3 regions of the Thioalkalivibrio sp. ALE12 genome follow, and region 1 is predicted to be linked to each of the others. Evidence: predicted binding sites of a transcription regulator. Region 1 holds the regulator's gene; each other region holds the start of a gene.
What was found. The regulator sigma-54, encoded in region 1, starts transcription at its own class of promoters, with help from an activator protein. The targets are predictions, from matches to a motif close to TGGCANGNTNCNTGCTT.
Positions count from the first base shown of each region.

Region 1 (5,913 bases):
GGCCTGCGCGTGGACTCGCGAGCGGATACCATAGAGCTGTTCCATGACGTGTACTCGCTCTACAGCGAGGCGAGCGAGGAGGACCCCGCGCATGACCCCGATCCCGAATAGCCGCCGCCTGCCGGGCCTGCTTGCGGCGGCCGGCCTCCTCTCCGCCCTGCTGGCGACGCCGGCCCTGGGCCAGCAGGGATCGGGACCCTCGCTGCCGGTGGAGATCACCGCCGACCGCGCGGAGATGGACGAACGCCAGGGCCTGGGCACCTACACCGGGGACGTGATCGTGATCCGCGGCGACATGACGCTGGAGGCCGACACGGTCTACGTGCGCACCCGGGATCGTCGCCCCTACGAGATGGAGGCCCACGGCGAGCCGGCCCGCCTGGAATCCCCCGACCCCGAGACCGGCGAGATGCGCATCGCCACCGCGCTGCGCATCGACTACCTGCTGAACGAGGACCGCATGATCCTCACCGACCAGGCCCATGTGATCACCACCCGCGAAGAGGCGCGCGGCAAGCGCATCACCTACGACCTGACCACCGACGTGATCGAGGCCGAACGCGGCGAGGGCGACAGCGAACGCGTACGCATCACCATCCAGCCACGCGACGACGAATGAACGCACCCGCCACCAGCCCGGCGCCGGCACCCGCCGAGGCCCGTGATCGCCTGATCGGGCGCGAACTGACCAAGCGCTACGGCCAGCGCACCGTGCTCGACCAGGTGGATGTCGACCTCGCACCCGGTGAAGTGGTCGGCCTGCTGGGTCCCAACGGCGCCGGCAAGACCACCTGCTTCTACAGCCTGGTCGGGCTGATCCGTCCCAACGCCGGGCGCATCACCCTGGGCGGGCACGACATCACCCGCGCGCCCATCCACGTGCGCGCCCGCGCCGGTCTCGGCTACCTGCCCCAGGAGGCCTCGATCTTTCGCCGCCTGAGCGTGTGGGACAACCTGCAGGCCGTGCTGGAACTGCGCCCCGGCCTGGACCGCCACGAACGCCGGCGTATCGGCGACGCGCTGATCGAGGAGTTTCAGCTCGAGACCGTGCGCCACAGCCCCGGGATCGCGCTGTCCGGCGGCGAACGTCGGCGCGCCGAGATTGCGCGGGCCCTGGCCGGTGACCCGCAATTCATCTGCCTGGACGAGCCCTTTGCCGGGGTGGACCCGATCTCGGTGGGCGATATCCAGGATGTAATTCGCCACCTTGCAGCGCGCGGCATCGGGGTTCTGATCTCCGATCACAACGTGCGCGAAACCCTCGGGATCTGCCACAGGGCCTATATTCTGAGCGAGGGGCGCCTGCTGGCCGCCGGGACACCCGACGAGCTACTGGCCGATCCCCAGGTGCGCCGGGTCTATCTCGGCGAGAATTTCCGCCTGTGATTCCGGCACGCGCACAACCCGCGCCGGTGCACAAACCACGAGGCAGCATTTAAGATCGCTCTTATGGTCACCCGCGACCCGCACAGCCAATGCTGAAACCCGGCCTGAATCTTCAGCTGGGTCAAACGCTCACCATGACCCCGCAACTGCAGCAGGCCATTCGCCTGTTGCAGCTGTCCACGCTCGAACTACAGGTGGAGATCCAGCAGGCGCTGGAGAGCAACCCCATGCTGGAACAGGTGGAGGACGAGGACGACATGGGCGGGGCCGAGCGCCTGGACGCGGAGGGCGAGGTGGTGGAAGGCGACCGCATGGAGGCCACTACCACTAGCGATGACGTGATTCCCGAGGAGCTCACCACCGACAGCCGCTGGGACGACATCTACGAACCGCCGCCCGCCCCCAAGGGCGTGGATGACCGCGACCCGCTGGAAAACACCAGCGACGACGACGGCGAGGGCCTGCAGGACCACCTGCTGTGGCAGCTGCACCTGAGCCACCTGACTCCGCGCGACCAGCGCATCGGCGCGGCCCTGATCGACGCGATCAGCCCCGACGGCTATCTCGAAGGCGACCTCGAGACGCTGGCCGAGACCATCAGCCGCGGCGAGGAAGAGCCCGTCGGCGTGGATGAGGTCGAGGCAGTCCTGCACTGGATCCAGCAGTGCGACCCCCTGGGCGTGGGCGCGCGCGATCTGCGCGAATGCCTGGAGATTCAGCTGCGCGAACTGGCCCCGGACGCCCCCGCCCGCGAGGCCGCCCGGGCGATCCTGGAACACGGCATGGACAGCCTGGGCAAGCGCGATTATAAAGCCCTGCAACGCCAGTCGGGTGTGCGCGACCCGGACGAACTGGCGCGCGCCCTGGACCTGATCCGCACCCTGAACCCGCGACCGGGCGCGCAGATCAGTGCCGCCACCTCCGAATACGTGGTGCCCGATGTCTACGTGCGCCACACCCCGGAGGGCTGGCGCGTGGAGCTGAACCCGGAGATCGCGCCACGCATCCGTATCAACGACCTCTACGCCGGCATGGTGCGCCAGGTATCGGATGCCCGCGACAGTGCCTTCATGCGCGACCAGCTGCAGGAGGCGCGCTGGTTCCTGAAGAGCCTGCACAGCCGCAACGACACCCTGCTCCGCGTTGCCGAGGCGATTGTCCATCGCCAGCAAGGCTTCCTGGAACATGGCGAGGTCGCGATGCAGCCATTGATCCTGCGCGATATCGCCGAGATCCTGGAGATGCACGAATCGACCATCTCCCGGGTGACCACCCAGAAATACATGCACACCCCGCGCGGAGTCTTCGAGTTCAAGTATTTCTTCTCCAGCCACGTCGGCACCAACGACGGTGGCGAGTGTTCCGCCACCGCCATCCGTGCCATGATTCGCGAATTGATCGACGACGAACCCGCGAACAAGCCGCTCAGCGATGCCCGGCTCGCCCAGATCCTGGCGGACCGGGGCATCAATGTGGCGCGTCGCACCGTGGCCAAGTACCGCGAGGCGATGCACATCCCTTCATCCAGCGAACGCCGGCAGATGGCCTCCATGCCCACCGGCCACAAGTAACCAAGGAGTCCCGACCATGCAGATCAACCTGACCGGCCACCATGTGGACCTCACCGACGCCCTGCGCGACTACGTCAACGAGAAGTTCGCGAAGCTGGAACGCCACTTCGACAAGGTCATCGACGTGCACGTCGTGCTGACCCATGAGAAGACCCAGAACCAGTTCAACAAGGCCGAGGCGAATCTCCAGGTCAGCGGCAATCACATCCACGCCGAGGCCTCCCACGAGGACATGTACGCCGCCATCGACGCGCTGATCGACAAGGTCGACCGCCAGCTGATCAAGCACAAGGAAAAGGTCAAGGATCATCACCGGGCCGAGGGCGCCCAGCGCAATCGCGAGCAGGCCTCCTGACCCATGTCCATTGCCGAGTTGATCACCGCCGAGCGCATCCGCCTGGAGCCGGAATGCTCCAGTCAGAAGCGGGCCCTGGAGGCCCTGTCGGAACTCCTCGCCGGCGGCGGTGATGCCGGCGGACCGGGCAGCACCGCGATCTTCGAGGCCCTGTCCGCGCGCGAAAAGCTGGGCTCCACCGGCCTGGGCCATGGGGTTGCGATCCCCCATGGCCGCCTGGCCGATCTCGAGGCTCCGCGCGTGGCCGTCCTGCGCCTGGAGAGCGGCGTCGACTTCGACGCCATGGACCACGAGCCGGTCGATATCCTGATCGCCCTGCTGGTCCCGGAGGCCGCCACCAGCGATCACCTCGACCTGCTGGCCCAGCTGGCGCGCGGGCTTTCGCAACCGGACACCATTGCCGCCCTGCGCCGGGCCGGCGATGCCGCCAGCCTGGAACAGGAACTCGTCCGCCGCTTCCGCGAGGGCTGATCCCGTGCGCCCCGCACCCTGCCACGCCACCGATCCCCGCCGGCCCTGCTCATGAACGAGGCACTGGGCGAAGGCGGGATTGCCCGCGACATCAACGTGGAGAGCCTGATCCAGGCTATGGGCAACCGCCTGGATCTGCGCTTCGTGCATGGCGAGCACGCCGCCCCCGACCGCAAGCTGGTCGGCGAGGACGGGGATGACCTGCCTCTGGCCGGCCACCTCAACCTGATCCGACCCAACCGCATCCAGGTCATCGGGGACTTCGAGGCCCGCTACATCGCCGGCCTCAGCGACGACCAGCGCAACGACCTGATCCTGGAGATGGCCCGCACCGGCACCACCGCGGTGATCTTCGCCGAGGACACCTGCCCGTTCTCGGAGATGCCCCATGCCCCGCAGGAGGCGCTGCCGCTGATCCTGTGCTCCAGCACCAGCAGCCACGAGATCATCGCGCTGCTGCGCTACTTCCTGCAGCAGCGTCTGGCGCACTTCGAGGTGCGCCATGGCGTGTTCATGGAGATCCTCGGCATCGGCGTCCTGATCAGCGGGGCCTCCAGCGTCGGCAAGAGCGAGGTGGCGCTGGAGCTGATCTCGCGCGGGCACCGCCTGATCGCCGACGATGCCCCCGAGTTCGCGCGCATCGCCCCCGACATCGTGCGCGGTCACTGCCCGGCCCTGCTCCAGGACCTGCTCGAGGTACGCGGCCTGGGGGTGCTGAACATCCGCGCGATGTACGGCGACTCCGCAATCAAGGGCGGCAAGTACCTGCGGCTGATTATCGACCTGCGCGATCACGGCGAGCCCTCTCCGGTCCCCGACGACCGGCTGAACGGGCGCCGCGGCGAGATCGACATCCTCGGCCTGCGGATTCCGCTGATCAGCCTCCCGGTGGCGCCGGGTCGCAACATCGCGGTGATGATCGAGGCCGCCGTGCGCAACCACATGCTGCACATGCAGGGCTACATCGCCGGGGATGACCTGCGCGCCCGCCAGCGCCGGCAGATGAGCGGCGAGGCCGAGGAGCCGCCCTACCACCGGGCCGTGCCCGCCACGACCGTCCCTAACCCGGACCCGGAGGGCTGAGTCCGCCATGCGCCTGCTGATCGTCAGCGGTCTGTCCGGATCCGGCAAGACCGTCGCCCTGCACACCCTGGAGGACGCGGGCTATTTCTGTGTGGACAACCTCCCGCTGCCGCTGCTGCCGGACCTGATTCGCCAGGTGCGCCAGGGCCACTACGACACCGAGGGCGATCGCCATCTGGCGGTGGGCGTCGACGTGCGCAGCGGGCTGGAGGCCCTGAAGGGGTTTGCCAGCCTGCTGGCCGGGCTACGGGCGGAGGGCCTGCAGGTGGAGGTCCTGTTCCTGCAGGCCTCAAGCGACGTACTGCTGCGGCGCTACCACCTGACCCGGCGGCGTCACCCGCTGGCGCGCGATGGCGTGCCCCTGGTGGAGGCCATCGACCGCGAACGCGAGTGGCTGGGCCACGTCGCGGCGGAGGCCGACCTGACGGTGGACACCTCGCGGCTGTCGATGCACGACCTGGCCCGTACCCTGCGCGACCGCATGGGCGAGCGCGGAGAGCACGAGCTGTCCCTGCTGTTCCAGTCCTTCGGCTTCAAGCACGGCGCGCCGATGGACTCGGACTTCGTATTCGACGTGCGCTGTCTGCCCAACCCCTACTACGAACGCGAGCTGGCCGGCCTGACCGGCCGCGACCCGGCCGTATGCGAGTTCCTCGAGGGGCACGGGGAGGTCGCGGCCATGTTCGACAGCATCCAGGGCTTTCTCTCACAGTGGCTCCCGCGGCTGCTGGAGGACCACCGCAGTTACGTGACGGTCTCGATCGGCTGCACCGGCGGCCGACACCGCTCGGTATACCTGGTCGAACGCCTTGCGGGGGCGTGGCGGGACCGGGAACATGTTACTGTTAGCACCCGTCACCGCGAGCTGGGCAAGCAGTAACCACGAAGCGCGGGGGCAGGCCCCTACGGAACCCGCAATTGGAGCAGATCCATGGGCGTTGGTCTCATTCTGATCACGCATCAAAACCTGGGCGACACCCTCTTGCAGACCGCACAAAGCATGCTTGGCGGCCTGCCCGATGACTGCGAGTCCATGGCGATGTCCCA
Region 1 covers NZ_KB905909.1:31,694-37,606, reverse strand. The annotation lists gene lptC (LPS export ABC transporter periplasmic protein LptC) at 1-111, shown strand, start outside; gene lptA (lipopolysaccharide transport periplasmic protein LptA) at 92-619, shown strand; gene lptB (LPS export ABC transporter ATP-binding protein) at 616-1,386, shown strand; gene F614_RS0108920 (RNA polymerase factor sigma-54) at 1,476-2,957, shown strand; gene hpf (ribosome hibernation-promoting factor, HPF/YfiA family) at 2,974-3,312, shown strand; gene F614_RS0108910 (PTS sugar transporter subunit IIA) at 3,316-3,783, shown strand; gene hprK (HPr(Ser) kinase/phosphatase) at 3,835-4,866, shown strand; gene rapZ (RNase adapter RapZ) at 4,874-5,746, shown strand; gene F614_RS0108895 (PTS sugar transporter subunit IIA) at 5,798-5,913, shown strand, end outside.

Region 2 (5,913 bases), on a different contig from region 1:
ATCGAGGGGGCGATTCGCGGTCTCGGGTTCGAATACGAGGTTTTCAAGGATGGTCAGGAGGCGCTCGACTTCCTGGAGCAGAAGGCCGGGGAGGGCCCGGTTCGCGACCAGATCGAGCTGGTGATCTCGGACATCGAGATGCCACGCATGGACGGCTATACGCTGACGGCGCGGATCCGGGACAATCCCGCCCTGAAAGATCTGAAGGTGCTGCTGCATTCCTCGTTGAGCGGCGAGTTCAATACCGACATGGTCAAGCGCGCCGGGGCCGATGCGTTTCTCTCGAAATTCAACCCCGACGAACTGGCCAACGCGGTGCTCGACCAGACCGGGCGCGAGGATCAACAGGTCGAATGACCGCCGGGGGGAACGGGGTTGCCGCCCGGCAAGGCCGGGGCGGCGTCACATGGCCGACAAGGGCCCAGTGTCGTGTCCCGCCTGCGACACCGTATACTGAAACCCGCTACCGGGGATTCCCCCTGCGTTTCGTGGCGCGGGCGCCGCTGTCAAGGACTCGTCATCAGGATGCTAATCACCATGGACTGTGCTCGGGGATGAACCGGTGATCGATTCCCGCGATTACGAGGAGTTTTCCCGCTTCCTGCAGGACTGCTGCGGCCTGGTGCTGGGTGACAGCCGTCAGTATCTGGTGTCGAGCCGACTGTCCCGGCTGCTCGACGAGTTCGACTTCAAGAGCGTGCCGGAGCTCCTGCACGCGATGCGGCAAGCCCCGAATCCGCGGCTGCGCACCCGTGTGATCGACGCGATGACGACCAACGAAACCTCGTGGTTTCGCGATGGCTTTCCGTTCGAGATCCTCCGGCATGTGTTGTTGCCGGAGCTGGCTGCGAAGGGAAGCAGCATCAAGGTCTGGTCTTCCGGCTGTTCCAGTGGCCAGGAGGCCTACAGCATCTCCATGGTCGTCTCCGAGTGGGAGGAATCCCGCCCCCCGCGCAAGGTGCCGGTATCCATCCTGGGGACGGACCTGTCGGAGAAGATCCTGGATGACGCCCGGCGGGCGGTCTACGACGGCCTGAGTATTGTGCGCGGGTTGAGCGAGAGCCGCCGCGCGCGCTTCTTCGAGACCGTGACGGACGGCCACAAGGTCGTTCCCGAGGTCCAGCGGCGCTGTCGTTTTCAGAAGCTCAACCTGATCGACAGCTACGCGGCACTGGGCAAGTTCGACCTGGTGTTCTGCCGCAACGTGCTGATCTATTTCTCCGGCGAGACCAAGCGACAGGTTCTTGACGGTATTGCCCGGCAGATGAATCCGGGCGGCTATCTGTTTCTTGGCGCTTCGGAGACGGCCGGCCCGTACACCAAGGCCTTCGAGACGGTTCGCACCGACTACGGCTCGGTCCTCCGGCTCAAATCCTGACGCCCCTCCGTCGCAGGGCCGCCAGGTCCGAAACGCCCGCGCAATGCGGCCGCGACTCGAATTGCCCCCTTCCCACGTTTCCCGCTAAGGGCGTCCCCAGCCGAGACGGATTCCCGTCGCTGGCATAGCGATTGCATCGGTCTCCTCGCAAAGGGCCGCAATGGCTGCGTCCCGGTTCTGGTAGCGAGGGTCCGCCACGGGCGGACAGGACGGAAACGATGAGTCTCTCTCTCGACAAGGCGATGGGCATCCTGCCGCAGGCGGTCAACGTGCGCGCCCAGCGCATGGAGCTGCTGGCCTCCAACATCGCCAATGCGGACACCCCGAACTACAAGGCGCGCGATATCGACTTTCGCGCGGTGCTCGAGTCCGCGGCTGGGAGCGGCAATCACTTGCCCATGGCGCGTAGCCAGGCGGCGCATATCGACCCCAATGCCGGGGCGATGAACGGGCAGGCCGAGGCGCTTTATCGCGTCCCTTCGCAGGCGTCCCTGGATGGCAACACGGTGGATCCGCAGATGGAACGTGCCGCCTTTGCCGAGAACGCGATCCAGTACCAGAGCAGTCTGGAATTCCTCAATCGCCGGGTCTCCGGCATCCGCGAAGCCCTGAGGGGCGACCGTTAACGCGGGCCTGATCGGGAGATCGATGTCGTGAGCAATATGTTCAGTCTGTTCAATACCTCGGCTTCGGCGCTGTCGGCGCAGTCGGTGCGCCTGAATACCGTGGCCTCGAATCTGGCCAACGCGAACACCGCCGCCACCAACCCGGACGAGGCGTATCGCGCCAAGCAGGTGCTGTTCCAGAGCGTGATGGATCAGGCCAACCCCAATGGTGCGGCGACGTCCGTGCGGGTGGCCGGCGTGACCGAGTCGCAGGCCCCGCCACAGGCCCACTACGAGCCACACCACCCGCAGGCGAACGAGGAGGGCTACATCTTCCGCCCGGCGATCAGCGTGGTCGAGGAGATGGCCAACATGATGTCCGCCTCGCGCAACTACGAAGCGAACGTCGAGGTGATGGAGACCTCGCGTCAGCTGCTCCAGCGCACATTGCAGATCGGCCAAGGCTAGAGGAGCCCGCCATGACACAGATTTCCCCCGAATTGCTGGATCGCCTCGGCCTGTCGCGCCCGGAGAAGAAGCCGGAAGGCGAGATGGACCGCCTCGGGCAGTCCGACTTCCTCAAGCTGATGACCACCCAGCTGGAGAACCAGGACCCGATGGAGCCGATGGATAACGGTGATTTCCTCGGCCAGATGGCGCAGTTCTCCACCGTGACCGGCATCGAGCAGCTGTCCAAGTCCTTCGAGAAGCTGGCGCAGTCCCTGGGGCAGAACCAGACGCTGCAGGCGGCTTCGCTGGTTGGCAAGGATGTACTGGTGCCCGTCGAGTTTGGCGAACTGGGGCCCGACGGGCGGGTGAACGGCGCGGTCGATCTGGAGCGCGCCACCGAAGAGCTGCAGATCGACGTGTACAGCCCGAATGGCGAGCGCATTCGCCGCATGAATATGGGCGCTGCCGGCAGCGGCCTGCAGGAGTTCACCTGGGACGGCATGCGCGACGACGGCACCTTCGCGCCACCGGGCGTCTACGAATTCAAGGCCACGGCCCGCTCCGGGACCCAGTCGGAGGCCGTGGATACCTTTCTGGATGCCCGCGTGGAAAGCGTCGCGGTGGGCAGTGACTCCGGGCTGGCACTGACCGTGCAGGGCCTGGGCGAGATCAGCTTTTCGGATGTACGGCGGATTGGCGGCTGACGCCCCGCAACAAGAACCCTGACGGAGGAAACACCCCATGCCCTTCAATATCGGATTGAGCGGACTCAACGCGGCCCAGGCCGATCTGCAGACCACCGGTAACAATGTGTCCAACTCGGGGACCACGGGGTTTAAACGTTCCCGTGCCGAGTTCGGCGATGTGTTCGCCCAGAGCTTCGGCGGGATCAGCCAGACAGCCATCGGCTCCGGCACACGACTGCAGGCGGTCACCCAGCAGTTCTCGCAGGGACGGACCGAGTTCACCGAGAACGGCCTGGACCTGGCGATCAACGGCGAGGGCTTCTTCGTCCTGAACGACCAGGGCAGCACGGTGTACAGCCGGGCGGGGGCCTTCCAGGTCGACCGCGACGGGTACCTGGTGAACAACCAGGGCCTGCGCCTGCAGGGCTATGACGAGGCGGGTGGTACGAATCTCGGGGACTTGCGTCTGCAAACCGATACGGCCGCGCCCCAGGCCACCGAGAATCTCGAGGCACTGATCAATTTGCGTTCGGATGCGCCGGCTTTGAGTGCCGATCCGGACGATTTTGATCTCGAGGATCCGGAGACCTACAACTTCTCGACCTCGCTCACGATGTATGACTCTCTGGGCATTGCGCGGGACGCCAACCTCTACTTCGTGAAGACGGGGCAGAACGAGTGGAACGCCCATGTCGCGGTGCGTCAAGACGATGGTGAGCTGGTAGAGGTTCAGTATCCAGATGACCCGGCTACTCCTGGTACACCGGCATCTGCGCTAACACTGGACTTTGGCCCAAGCGGTCAGTTGAACGGTGTTAGTCCCGCTGCAGAGGGATTATTCGTCCCGGGCACTAGCTTGGACGGGGCAGATGATCTGGAATTCGATATCAGCTTCGACGGTACGACCCAGTTCGGCGGAGATTTTTCCGTCAATGACCTGAACCAGGACGGTTTTGCCTCTGGACAGCTCACCGGTATCGACATCGATCAAACCGGCGTGGTGTTCGCTCGTTTCACCAATGGGCAGTCGACGGAGCTGGGTCAGCTTGCGCTGGCGAATTTCCCCAATCCGCAGGGCCTGGAACAGCTGGGTGACAACAACTGGGCCGAAACCTTTGCAGCAGGTGATGTGCGCCTGGATCGGCCCGGATCCAGCAACTTGGGGTCGGTGCAGGCTGGGGCGCTGGAGGCCTCGAACGTGGATATCGCCCAGGAGCTGGTGAACCTGATCACCGCGCAGCGCAACTTCCAGGCGAATGCGCAGACGATCTCCACGGCCGACCAGGTCACCCAGACGATCATCAATATCCGCTAAGTAACGGATAAGTAGGTAAAGAGGGCTTGAGCATGGATCGATTTCTGTACATCGCGATGTCCGGTGCGAAGGAGACGATGCACGCACAGGCCATCAACAATCACAACCTCGCCAACGCCAACACCGACGGCTTCCGCCAGGCCCTGGCCACCGCGGATACGGTGCCGGTACGCGGCCCGGGCTATGCCTCGCGGGACTACACCCAGGTGGGTAACGAGGCGGTGGATTTCAGCAAGGGCAAGATGCAGAGCACCGGCCGTGATCTGGACATCGCCATCGAGGGCGAGGGGTTCATCGCGGTGCAGGGACCGGAAGGGGAGGAGGGCTATACCCGGGCCGGTTCGCTGCATGTGGATGCCTTCGGCCTGCTGCGCACCGCGCAGGGCCACCAGGTCCTGGGGGATGGCGGGCCGATTGCCATCCCGCCGGCGGAGCAGATCGAGATTGGCACCGACGGCACGATCAGCGTGCGCCCGCTGGGCGTGGGTCCGGAGGCCCTGGCAGCCGTGGAACGCATCCGCCTGGTCAACCCCGATACGGACGACCTGCAAAGGGGTGATGACGGCCTGTTCCGCCTGGCGGATGGTGGCGAGGCCCCGGCGGATGCCGAGGTTCGCGTGGTCTCCGGAATGCTGGAGGGCAGCAACGTGAACACGGTGGAGGCCCTGACCCGAATGATCGAGCTGTCCCGTCACTTCGAGATGCAGGTGAAGATGATGGACAGCGCCAACACGCTGGAACAGAGCAGTAACCGCTTGCTGGGCCTCGGGTAATTTCCCGGGACTCGCGCGGCACTTGAGAGAAAACAGGAGAACACCATGAACCAGGCACTGTGGATCGCCAAGACCGGCCTCGACGCGCAGCACACGCGCATGTCGACGGTCTCGAACAACCTGGCCAACGTGAATACCACGGGCTTCAAGAAGGACCGGGCGGTATTCGAGGACCTGATCTACCAGACCGTGCGCCAGCCGGGCGCCCAGGCCACCCAGGATCAGCAGCTGCCTTCGGGCCTGCAGATCGGCACCGGCGTGCGCGCCGTCTCCACCGAGAAGATGTTCGAGCAGGGAAATCTGCAGCAGACGGACAACTCGCTGGACATCGCCATCGAGGGGCGCGGGTTCTTCCAGATCCTGCTGCCCGACGGCAACGTCGGCTATACCCGCGACGGCAGCTTCCAGCTGAATTCGGACGGCCAGGTCGTGATGTCCAACGGCTACCCGCTGCAGCCGGGTCTGTTCGTACCGGAGGACACGCAGTCCCTGGCCATCGGCAAGGATGGCACGGTGACCGCGCAGATCCCGGGTCAGGCGGCGCCGGTGGAGCTGGGCAACATCCAGCTGGCGGACTTCGTGAACCCGGCGGGCCTGCAGGCGGTGGGCGAGAACCTGTTCCGCGAGACCGCCGCGTCCGGCGTGGCACAGCAGTCCCTGCCGGGCCTGAACGGGACCGGCACCGTGGTGCAGGGCTCGCTGGAGA
Region 2 covers NZ_KB905911.1:70,633-76,545, forward strand. The annotation lists gene F614_RS0110925 (chemotaxis protein CheV) at 1-357, shown strand, start outside; gene F614_RS0110930 (protein-glutamate O-methyltransferase CheR) at 563-1,378, shown strand; gene flgB (flagellar basal body rod protein FlgB) at 1,597-2,004, shown strand; gene flgC (flagellar basal body rod protein FlgC) at 2,032-2,451, shown strand; gene F614_RS0110945 (flagellar hook assembly protein FlgD) at 2,463-3,137, shown strand; gene flgE (flagellar hook protein FlgE) at 3,175-4,434, shown strand; gene flgF (flagellar basal-body rod protein FlgF) at 4,467-5,207, shown strand; gene flgG (flagellar basal-body rod protein FlgG) at 5,253-5,913, shown strand, end outside.
Region 2: the regulator sigma-54 is predicted to act here: its motif matches at 1,499-1,515, upstream of flgB (flagellar basal body rod protein FlgB).

Region 3 (5,913 bases), on a different contig from region 1:
ATCCAGCAGGTCAAGCCGGGCCACATGGTCATCGTCGAGCGCGCCCACGGCAAGCTGAAGATCCGCCAGGAGAAGTACTGGGACATGGACTTCCCGCTGGCCTCCGAGCGCCCGCCCGAGAGCGAGACCGACGAGAACTACTGGATCGAGGGCGTGCGCGAGAAGCTGATGGAGGCCGTCCAGCTGCGCCTGGAGGCCGACGTGCCGGTGGCCTGCTACCTCTCCGGCGGGATCGACTCCTGCATCACCCTGGGGCTGGCCTCGGCCAGCCAGCAGTCGCCGGTCAAGGCCTTCACCATCGGCTTCGACAACGACGACTACGACGAGACCGCGATCGCCCGCGAGATGGCCGAGAGTGTCGGCGCCGATCAGGACATCATGACCCTGAACGCCGACCACCTCTACGACAACTTCGAAGAGGCGCTGTGGCACGCCGAGCGCACCATCTACAACACCCTCGGCGTGGCCAAGCTCCTGATGAGCCGCCACGTGAACAAGGCCGGCTACAAGGTGGTGGTCACCGGCGAGGGCTCGGACGAGCTGTTCGGCGGCTACCCGGCGTTCCGCCGCGACATGTTCCTGCACGGGCTGGATACCCTGCCGGAGGCCGATCGTCAGGCCTGGCAGCAGATGCTGAACGAGTCCAACGAGCTGGTCTCCGGCGCGATGCTGGCCGAGGACGAGGTGGATGACCCCGAGTTCACCCGAATGATGGGCTTCACCCCGTCCTGCCTGCAGCCGTGGCTGGCCGCGTCTGACCACGTGCCGGGCCTGCTGCATCCGAAGCGCCGCGAGCGCATGCAGGGCTACCAGCCGGGCAAGGCGATCGCCGATGCCCTGGACAACGACATGCTGGAAGGCCGGCACCCGCTGGACAAGGCCCAGTACGTCTGGATCAAGACCATGCTGGAAGGCCAGATCCTGACCTGGGGCGGCGACCGCATGGACATGGCCAACTCGATGGAGGCGCGCCCGCCGTTCCTCGATCACCACCTGGCCGAGTTCGCCGCCCACCTGCCGCCGACCATGCGCATCAAGGGCCCGACCGAGAAGTACGTGCTGCGCGAATCGATGAAGGGCCTGCTGCCGAAGGTGCTCTACGAGCGCGAGAAGTTCGCGTTCATGGCCCCGCCGGCGCATACCGATCCGGTCAAGTGGGCGGCGATGAAGGCCCTGGCCGATCGCTACCTCGCGCCGGAGAAGGTCGAGGAGGCCGGTCTGCTGGATCCGGAGGGCGTGCGCCAAGTGTTCGAGCTGCACGAGTCCGAGGCCACCCCGGCCGCGACCCAGGTCCAGCTGGACGCGGTGATCAACCACATGATCGGGGTGCAGGTGCTGTACGAGAAGTTCGTGGCCACCGACATCCCGGCGCTGGCACAGCAGAAGGCCGAGGAGTTCGGCTGGCACGCCTGATTGCCGATGAACGGTCAGAGGCCCGGGAGAGTCCTTCCGGTGCCACACGAGAAGGCCCCGCGGATCGACCATCCGCGGGGCCTTTCATTTGTGCTGCCCGAAATGCCCGATCCGGCATCGCCGGCGGTGATGACGAACGGGGCTTGGCCCGCCGGTCCCCGTGGAACCCCCCAGACACAAAAAAGCCGCCGGCCCCGGAGGGCGCGGCGGCGGATGGCCTCGCGGCCCCGAGGGGCCGGAAGCGGACGCCTTACAGGCTGTAGTACATGTCGAACTCGATCGGATGGGTGGTCATGCGCATCTGCGTGACGTCTTCCATCTTCAGGTCGATGTAGGCATCGATCATGTCGTCGGTGAACACGCCACCCTGGGTCAGGAACTCGCGGTCCTGGTTCAGGGCTTCCAGCGCCTGGTCCAGCGAATGGCAGACCTGCGGGATGCCCTTTTCCTCTTCCGGCGGCAGGTCGTAGAGGTTCTTGTCCATCGCGTCGCCGGGGTGGATCTTGTTCTGGATGCCGTCCAGGCCGGCCATCAGCATCGCGGCGAATGCGAGATACGGGTTGGCGGTGGAGTCCGGGAAGCGCAGCTCGATCCGGCGCGCCTTCGGGTTCATCACGAACGGGATGCGCAGCGAGGCCGAGCGGTTGCGGGCGGAGTAGGCCAGCATCACCGGCGCCTCGAAGCCCGGCACCAGACGCTTGTAGCTGTTGGTGGACGGGTTGGTGAAGGCGTTCAGCGCGCGGGCGTGCTTGATGATGCCGCCGATGTAGTACAGCGCGGTCTCGGACAGGCCGCCGTAGAGGTCGCCGGAGAACAGGTTCTTGCCGTCCTTGGACAGCGACTGGTGCACGTGCATGCCGGAGCCGTTGTCGCCGACGATCGGCTTGGGCATGAAGGTCGCGGTCTTGCCGTGGATGTGGGCCACGTTCTGCACCACGTACTTCAGGATCTGCACCTCGTCGGCCTTCTGCGTCAGGGTCGCCGGGCCCACGCCGATCTCGCACTGGCCGGCGGTGGCCACCTCGTGGTGGTGCACCTCGGTCTCCAGACCCATCTCGGTCATCACTTCGCACATGGTGGAGCGGATGTCGTGCAGGCTGTCGACCGGCGGGACCGGGAAGTAGCCGCCCTTCACGCCTGGGCGGTGCCCGATGTTGCCGTCCTCGTAGACGCGCTCGGAGTTCCAGGACGCCTCCTGGGAGTCCACGCGGCAGTAGGAACCGGACAGGCTGGTACCCCACTTCACGTCGTCAAAGATGAAGAACTCGTTCTCCGGACCGAACAGCGCGGTGTCGGCGATGCCGGTGCTCTGCAGGTAGGCCTCGGCGCGGCGCGCCAGGGAGCGCGGGCAGCGGTCGTAGCCCTGCATGGTGGCCGGCTCGACCACGTCGCAGCGGATGTTCATGGTCATGTCTTCGAAGAACGGGTCGATCACGGCCGACTCGGCGTCCGGCATCAGGATCATGTCGGACTCGTTGATCCCCTTCCAGCCGGAGATCGAGGAGCCGTCGAACATCTTGCCTTCCTCGAAGGTCTCTTCGTCGATGTCGTGGGCCGGCATGGTCACATGCTGTTCCTTGCCCTTGGAGTCGGTAAAGCGGAAGTCGACAAAGCGCACTTCCTTTTCCTTGATCTGGTTCAGCACGTCGGCTGCGGACATGGGGGTCTCCTTGGTCTTCACTTGAGTCTTCGATTTTGGCCGGCCGGCCTGTTGGCCCCTGCACGGCTTCGTGGGTCATTATGCAGGCATCATGCCATCCGGCCCGATTCGGCCCGGGCGCGCGAAAAACGGGCACCCCGGGTGCCGCGCCGCCTCCCTTCTGCACCATCATGGTGCCGTATATGCACAAAGATGGTGCTTGATGGGGTGTGCCGCACCTAATGAGTGCACGGACGATAGAGTAGCGTGACCTCGCCCAGCATGTCGCCCACCTGCGGGTGGGCGTGCAGCCGGTCGGCCAGGGCCCGGGCCCGCGCCTCCAGGTCCGGAGCCGCGGTTGCCCCGTCAAGGCGCAAGGTCAGCGTCATGTGCACCCGGCCGCCCAGGTAGTGCAGGGACAGGTGCTCCACCGCGTCCAGCTCCGGGGTGTCGGCCCAGGCCTCGCGCAGGGCCTCCACCAGCACCGGCCGCAACGGCAGCGTCGAGCTGCGCGCCTGCTCCGCGTCATTCTCCGGGTCTACGTGCACCGTGATGTCGTTGACCCGGTCATGCTCGTCGGTCACCGAATGGAACACCGCATCGGCGATCCGATGCCCCTCGGAGACCGAGATCATCGGCGCGACCTGGATGTGCACATCGGCCACCACGTCGCTGCCGTGGCGGCGGGTGCGCAGCATGTGCGCATCCTTCACCCCGGGCACGTCCAGGATGGTGCGGTGAATGCGATCCACCTTTTCCGGCTCCAGAGCGGTGTCGATCAGCTCCGCCGCGGCGCGCACGATCAGGCGCCCGGCGATGTGCAGGATGAACAGGGCGACGATCAGCGCGGCCAGCGCATCCGCCCACGGGAAGCCGGCGACCGCCGCGCCCACGCCGACCAGCACAAACAGCGACGAGATCGCATCCGTTCGGTGGTGCCAGGCATTGGCATCCAGCATCCGCGAACGCAGGCGCTTCGCCACCCGGTGGGTGTACTGGTACAGGCCCTCCTTTGCGACCAGGGTCAGCGCGGCAAAAAAGATCGCCATATTCGCGGGGCCGGTCATAGCCTCGGGCTCGACCAGCCGGCTGCCCGCCGCCCAGGCGATCCCCAGGCCCGCAAGGGCCAGAAAGACCCCGACGATCACCGTCGCCAGGGTCTCGATGCGGGCATGGCCGTACGGGTGGTCCTGGTCGGGGGACGCCGCGGCCTTGCGCGCCGCGAACAGCACGACACCGTCGGTGATGAGGTCCGACAGCGTATGCACGCCGTCCGCGACCAGCGCCTGCGAGTTCAGAAGCCAGCCGCTAAGTAGCTGCGCGACGGCCAGAAAGCTGTTCACGGTCGCGCCCACCAGCGTCACTCGGCGGGTGTCGCGGTAGCGCTGACCGTTCTCCGCGGTCACCGTCGGCTCCGAATTGGCGTGGGGCTCGCTCAGGGCGGTTCTCCCGAACCGGATCAAGCCTCCAGTATGGGCGCCTTCCCGGCTGGCGCAAAACCGTCTGCCGCCACAGGGAAAGCGCCGACTCGCGCGGGCGTCTCCGTGTTTCGCGCTGACCCTGACGGTGGCCGCGGCCGAAGCCGGGCCGATATACTGTCCGCTTTGCCCTGACCCGGGATCCCGCATGGCGCACGAACGCACCCCGTCCAGCAGCAGCCCCACCTTCCAGGACCTGATCCGTCGCTTGCAGGACTACTGGAACGACCACGGCTGCGTGGTCCTGCAGCCCTACGACATGGAGATGGGGGCCGGCACCTTCCATCCGGCGACCTTCCTGCGTTCGATCGGGCCGGAGCCGTGGCGCGCGGCCTACGTGCAGCCCAGCCGCCGCCCCACCGACGGTCGCTATGGCGACAACCCCAACCGCCTGCAGCACTACTACCAGTTCCAGGTGCTGCTGAAGCCGTCGCCGCCGGACATCCAGGACCTCTATCTCGGTTCGCTGGAGGCGCTGGGTTTCGATCCGCTGACCCACGACATCCGCTTCGTCGAGGACAACTGGGAATCCCCGACCCTCGGCGCCTGGGGCCTGGGCTGGGAGGTCTGGCTGAACGGCATGGAGGTCACCCAGTTCACCTACTTCCAGCAGGTGGGCGGGCTGGACTGCCACCCGGTCTCCGGCGAGATCACCTACGGGCTGGAGCGCCTGGCGATGTACCTGCAGGGGGTGGAGAGTGTGTTCGACCTGGTCTGGACCGTCGGCCCGGACGGCCGCCCGGTGACCTACGGTGACGTCTACCACCAGAACGAGGTGGAGCAGTCCACCTACAACTTCGAGCATGCCGACCGCGACTCCCTGTTCGCCGCCTTCGATCAGCATGCGAACGAGAGCGACCGCATGATCGAGCTGGGCCTGCCGCTGCCGGCCTACGAACAGATGCTGCGCGCCTCGCACAGTTTCAACCTGCTGGATGCCCGCGGCGCGATCTCGGTCACCGAGCGCCAGCGCTACATCCTGCGCGTACGCGAGCTGTCGCGAAACGTCGCGCAGAAGTATTACGAGTCGCGCGAGGCCCTGGGCTTCCCGCTGTGCGCCGATGACGACACCAACAAGCCCGACGCCGCCTGAACCCTATTTCCCGGATCGCGCGCCCTTGCGCGCGGTCGTGATGGACCCGACACGGACCCGACATGGCTGAAGCCCGCGAACTCCTGATCGAACTGGGCACCGAAGAGTTGCCCCCCGCCGCCCTGCCGCGCCTGCGTGATGCCCTGGCCGAGGGTCTGGCCAACCGGCTGAGCGAGGCCGGGCTGGAGCCGGGCGTGCCCGAGACCTTCGCCACCCCGCGCCGGCTGGCGGTGCTGTTCCCGGACGTCCCGGGGCAGCAGCCGGACCAGTTGCAGGAGCGTCGCGGCCCG
Region 3 covers NZ_KB905912.1:53,482-59,394, reverse strand. The annotation lists gene asnB (asparagine synthase (glutamine-hydrolyzing)) at 1-1,413, shown strand, start outside; gene glnA (glutamate--ammonia ligase) at 1,664-3,073, opposite strand; gene F614_RS0111425 (cation diffusion facilitator family transporter) at 3,292-4,515, opposite strand; gene glyQ (glycine--tRNA ligase subunit alpha) at 4,679-5,623, shown strand; gene glyS (glycine--tRNA ligase subunit beta) at 5,686-5,913, shown strand, end outside.
Region 3: the regulator sigma-54 is predicted to act here: its motif matches at 3,154-3,170, upstream of glnA (glutamate--ammonia ligase).